2 linked regions of the Pontiella desulfatans genome follow. The protein of the gene in region 2 interacts with the protein of the main gene of each other region in a pairwise test. Links are inferred from orthologs where the notes say so. Each region holds a gene or a part of one and is shown on either strand. Other genes may lie near its edges.

Region 1 (2,883 bases), 300 kb from region 2 along the record:
CGTGGCCATCGGCTGGGATATTAGCTGTCTGATGCTGGCGACCTACTTCGTTTTCGGGCTCGTGCTTGGCAAGGCCTTTTCCGTCCTGCACCTCACGGTCTGCATCATGATTCCGTTTGCGACGGTCTACTTCTACAATATCTACAAGACGGTGTGGACTCGTTCCCGCGTATCCCAACTCGTTGTTCTCATGCTCCAACTGATGGCCGGTGAAGCGCTGGCGTACGTGGCCTTACTATGGGCCTCCGACCTTACGCCTCTGGAGTTGGTCAAGGGGCTGGTCCTGCACACCATTGTTTCCGGCATTGGCATCGTCGGTGTCCGCGCGGGATTGCGCGCCGTGCGGGACCTCAACGCCTGGCTGCGGTGTTCCACGGCGGCGGAAGGCGATTTGAACACGCTCATTCTTGGGGCCGGGGAAAACGCGATCCTGTATTTGCGCCAGGCCACGTTCGAGGACCAACAGAAAGCCCCGCGCAGGATTGTGGGCCTGGTCGATGACAACCCCTCCCTCTACCACAAGATTGTCTATGGCTATCCAGTCCTGGGTAATTTCAGTGAACTGCAGCGATTGCTCGAAGAGCACGGGATTAACGAAGTCGTGTTCACCCACCACTATAGCGATGAGCTTCGCGCAAGCGTATTGGCACTTCAGTCCAGCCACAAAATACTCATTCGCGACTTTGTGTTCGCCCTGCGCGACCTCGACCGGCACGGTATGTGCCATGGCATCGTGAAACCCTATTCCGTGCACGAACTCGATTGTCGCAACAGCTGCTCCAGGATGATCCCGGCTGCGTGTTCGGCCAAAGCGAAAACGGAAAAGGCCGACGAAAGCCGGCCTGTTGAAATGTCCGTTTAACCGCCGGGGTTATTCCCGGATCTGTCCCTTGCCTTCGATGACGAACTTGTAGGTGGTCAGCTCCTCCAGCCCCATCGGGCCGCGTGCGTGCAGCTTATCGGTGCTCACGCCGATTTCCGCGCCCATGCCGAACTCGGCGCCATCTGTAAAGCGAGTCGATGCATTAACGTACACCGTGGCCGAGTCCACTTCGTTCAGGAAGGTGACGGTCGCCTTGTCGTCTTCCGAGACGATGGCGTCGGAATGTCCGGAGCCATAGGTGTTGATGTGCTCGACTGCGGCGTTCACATCGTCCACCACGCGGATCGAAAGGATCAGATCCACATATTCCGTCCTCCAATCCTCTTCCGTGGCCGGAACGGCGGATCCGATCAGCTTGCAGGTCGCTTCGTCTCCACGCATCTCGACATGGCGCTTTTCCAAGATCTCGCCCATCGCCGGCAAGAACTCGGCCGCAATGTCCTTGTGCACCAGTAGGGTCTCCATCGCATTGCAGACGCCCGGGCGCTGGCACTTGGCATTCTCGCTGATGCGCAACGCCATGGAAAGATTGGCCGATGCATCCACATAGGTGTGGCAGACGCCGGTATAATGTTTGATCACCGGCACATGCGCCATCTCCATCACGGCGCGGATCAGCCCCTCGCCGCCGCGCGGGATGATCAGGTCCAGATAAGCCGTCATCTGGCTCATCACCCGCACCGCCTCGCGGTCGGTGGTGGGGATCAGCTGGATGGCGTTGGCCGGCATCCCCTTGGCTTCGCCGCCCTTCTGCATGGCGGACGCGATCGCCAGGTTGGAATGGATCGCTTCCTTTCCGCCACGCAGGATCACGGTATTGGAGGTCTTGAAGCAAAGGGCCGCCGCATCGCAGGTCACATTCGGGCGCGATTCGAAAATAATCCCGATCACGCCGATCGGGACACGGCGCTTGTGGATTTCCAAGCCGTTCGGGCGGTTCCAGGTGCTGATCTCGTGCCCCACCGGATCGTTCAGCACGGCAACGTCGCGCAGTCCCTTGATCATGCTATCGATTCGCGCATCGGTCAGCTCCAGGCGGTCGAGCATGGCCGGCGTCAGCCCGGCGGCCCGGCCGGCTTCCAGGTCCTTCTCGTTTTCCGATTGAATGAAGGCGCGTTGCGCATCCAGCTCCTCGGCCATCGCTTCCAAAATCGCATTTTTCTTGCGCGTGGAGAGCTTGGCCAGCTTGCGGCTGGCCGCCTTCGCGTCGGCCCCGATTTTCAAAACCTGTTCTTCAACGGTCATCTTTGTTTCCTTCCTTAAAGTATCACCATGTTGTCGTGGTGGATCACCTCGCCGGCCTTGCCGGCGGTCTTTTGCCCCTTGAGGATCTCGATTTCATCGCTCGAATATTCAACCAAGCCTCGTGCGATGTGCTCCCCCTCGCGGGACTGCACATCAACCATGGCCCCCACCTTGAAGGAACCTTCCACGGCCTTGATGCCCACCGGTAGCAGGCTCTTGCCTTTAATCATCGCCTCGGCCGCCCCGTCATCAACCACCACGTGCCCCTCGACCCGGTTGAAAAACGCAATCCAACGCTTGCGCTTCGAAATATTGCCTTCCTTCGGGAACAGCAGCGTGCCCTCGTCCTCGCCCTCGAAAATACGGGTCAGCGCACCGGTTTTGCGCCCGTTGGCAATCACCACCGGAATGCCATTTTGCGCCGCAATCTGCGCCGACTTCAGCTTCGAGGCCATCCCCCCCGTCGAAAGCTTGTCCTGCTTGTCGGAAACCAGCGCGAGAATCTCGTCGTCCACCTCTTCAATATAGGAGACCCGCTCGTTGCCGGCATCGCGCAGCCCGTCGGTCGTGCTCAGCAGCACCAGCGCATCGGCATCGATCAGGATCGCCACGAGCGCCGCCAACACGTCGTTGTCGCCAAACTTGATCTCCTCCGTCGAAATCGTGTCGTTTTCATTGATGATCGGCACGATGCCGTGCTCGATCAGGTTCAGCAACGTATTGCGCGCATTCAGGTGGCGTTCGCGATGCTTCAG
Region 2 (2,922 bases):
TGGCAAGGTCCCTAGCATCGGTAAAAAGAGTGGCCGTTTTGTTTGTATAATAGCTGCTCACGTTCGGCATTCGATAGGTGTTGGCATTCACTGTCGCCACAATATGGGTTTTTTCATATGACATATCCCAAATCTGCTGCGACACCGTCGTGTTCAGCGAATTGGAGAACGTAACCGGGTCGGCCGGCTGTCCGGTGTTGTCGGGGAAATCCACCATGACCACATACATATCGCGCGGCGTTCCCGTCCAAGCAGCGGTCGCCTTCATTACGATTTCTTCCAACGCCTGGAAATCGATTTCACCACCAATCATAGCCGCTTCCAAATCCTGGAAAAGCGCGCCGGACCCGCTCTCTGGGCACGGCAATTTATCAAGATTCGCGAGGCGGGTATTTGCCTCCTCGAGTTCCGCACGGCTCTTGAAGTAGAAGAGTTTTCCGCCGGCCAGTGCGGCGACCGCATGGCCGCCCGGTTTTTCAGTCACTACCGGGTATAGTTCCAGTGCAGCCAGCTCATCCTGTTTTTCCAGGGGTTGGAATATTTCTTCTCGCAAAGCGCCAACCTTTCCAACCCGGATACCCTGAACAGGTATGCTGTTTTTCGAGCCCATCTCCTTTCGGTGGCCGTAAACATAGGTTTCCATGTTTCCAAGGGTTGGAAGTTCGGTGGAAATGGATGTTTCGCTGCTTTCAGCACCACATGCAACCATGACCTCCACATTGACGATGCTACTGAAGGGTTGCTCAACGTGAGCCTGAACTTCCGGCGGGAGTGCGCTCCATTCGGAAAGCGTCAAGGCTTCGAGGATGGCCTGTTCTGGATTCGACCGGATCAGGGCGCGCATCATTCGTCCACGCGCTTTAGCCCACTCAATATCCCCTTGCCTATCAAGGCTGGCCACTTTATCCACCCACTCCGATGACGGGATGATTTCACCATTTTGGATGGTTGTCGGTGTTGATGGCGTGGCCCCTATTACCTGTTGATTGGGTTTCTGGAAGAACAGGATGGTTCCAACACAAACAACGGAGAGAACGAGAAGAGAAATGACGGTTTTCTTGCGGCTCTGGTTCATGGTGCCCTCCATTTATTGACCTAATGCGCTCCACGCATAAATCAGCCTTATCGATAGAAGCCGAAGTGACGAACCTTTTTAAAAAATAATTTCAGCCGGTTTAACCAGCTTCAAACCGCCAGGAGAGACCTCGCCCCCCCACGCGTGCACCTCAACGCCATTACTGGCGGCATGCTCAAGCGCGTCGGCATATTGCGGGTCGATTTCGTGGGCGGCGCGGAAGGTGGTGCCGTCTGAGCGCGGGATGACGAACAGCATCGCGGCACGGTGGCCGGCTTTTACGACATCGACCAATTCGTTGAGGTGCTTGCGGCCGCGTTCGGTGACGGCGTCGGGAAAGGCATAACAGCCGTCGTCCGCCAGCAGGGTGACGTTCTTGACCTCGACGTAGCAGAGGTCGTCGCCCCTCTTTAGCAGCAGGTCGAAGCGGCTGTTGCCGAAGGTTTGCTCGCGCAGGACTTCGTCGTAGCCGGCCAATTCCGGGATCACCTTGTTGGAAACCGCCTCGAAGGCCATCTCGTTGGCGCGGCCGGTGTTGACGCAGATCCAGCAGTCGCCGTTGTGAACCAGCTCCCAGGTGTAGCGGTATTTGCGTTTCGGGTTTTGGCTATCGGAAAGCGCCACGCGCCAGCCCGGTTCGGCGCAGGTCGTCATCCGCCCCGTGTTGGGACAGTGAGCGGTAATAATTGAACCGTCGTCCAATTCCACATCGGCCAAAAACCGTTTATAGCGCTTGATCAACGTTCCAAAAATGACGGGCGGCAATTCCATGGGTTTTTCTAGCCACGAAACAGCACAAAGACCTCAAAGAATCCTGATGCAACGGCTTTCGCGACCTTTGCGTTCTTTTGTGGGAAAATGTTTATTCCGGTTTCTGGTTCCAGGCGACGATGCATTCTTCGATGCTCATTTCGTAGCGCTCGTTGCAGAACTGGCAGCTGATGCCGACGGGCTCCTTGCGCTTGACGATCGTCATACGGTCGGGGATCGGGATGCTTCGCAGCACGGCCGTCATCTTTTGCTTGCTGCAGGTGCATGCAAACTTGGGTGCGGGGCAGGATTCAACCTGGATGCCTTCATATCCCTTTTCATCACCGATCAGCGCCTGGGCAATCTGCTCGAAATAGTGTTCCGATGCGCTATCGTGCCCGAGCAGCTCGCGGAATCCGCGGTCGTCCATGTGGTGGCGAATGCGGTCGAACCGCTCCAGGTCGGTGCCCGGCAACGCCTGGATCATCCAGCCCTGGCAGAGCTTGACGGGAGCGGCGGGATCCGGCTGGAAGCCGATCATCACGCTCATGCCGGTTTCCACCTGGTCGGAGATGCAATAGTGGTAGGCGAGATCGCCCACGGCATCGTGCAGCGAAACCGGCGTCGTGCCCGAGTTGGCGATTTTCCCATCCGTTGAGACCACCACCTGGAGGTCGCCCATCTCGCCATAGAGCCCGTCGTGGGCATCGCTTAAATCGCCCAGTTGGGTCGGCGAAATCAAGGAACGGACGGAGCCGTCCCGCCCGGCATCGGCCACGATGGTCTTGAGCGCGCCCTGGTATTTCCAGCATGCATTGAGCCGCTGCCCCTCCGGCAGGATGGCCGCCGCCAGCAGCGCGCCGGTGGTGGCGCGCCCGAGGATATGGGCCGCCGCGGGGTCGCAGTTGTGCCGCACGATGGACTCGTTCACCGCCTGCGTCGTCACCGCATAGGTGAAGGCAATGTCGAGTCCCTTGAAATGGCCTTTATAAAGTAAATCGTTCATAAAGCGTGATTTTTCAGAACGGGGAACAGGTTGCAAGCGCAAACCGCCTTCACTGCATCGCCGGGTCGCTTTCTTAGACAAAATCCTTTTC

What was found. The genes of interacting proteins can lie anywhere in the genome.
Region 1: the proteins of sfsA (region 2) and E9954_RS30430 interact in binary tests that used the Escherichia coli proteins (3 or more experiments, as listed by UniProt). The link is inferred for Pontiella desulfatans from one-to-one orthologs.

The regions. Positions count from the first base shown.
Region 1 is NZ_CAAHFG010000005.1:16,805-19,687, forward strand. It holds E9954_RS30430 (glutamate-5-semialdehyde dehydrogenase), read right to left. Parts: upstream 2,129-2,883; coding sequence 872-2,128; downstream 1-871. Other genes in the region: E9954_RS30425 (hypothetical protein), read left to right, coding at 1-862; proB (glutamate 5-kinase), read right to left, coding at 2,143-2,883. UniProt on the Escherichia coli protein: Catalyzes the NADPH-dependent reduction of L-glutamate 5-phosphate into L-glutamate 5-semialdehyde and phosphate. The product spontaneously undergoes cyclization to form 1-pyrroline-5-carboxylate.
Region 2 is NZ_CAAHFG010000005.1:320,610-323,531, reverse strand. It holds sfsA (DNA/RNA nuclease SfsA), read right to left. Parts: upstream 1,847-2,922; coding sequence 1,154-1,846; downstream 1-1,153. Other genes in the region: E9954_RS31590 (Hsp33 family molecular chaperone HslO), read right to left, coding at 1,938-2,831; E9954_RS31600 (PKD domain-containing protein), read right to left, coding at 1-1,075. UniProt on the Escherichia coli protein: Binds to DNA non-specifically. Could be a regulatory factor involved in maltose metabolism.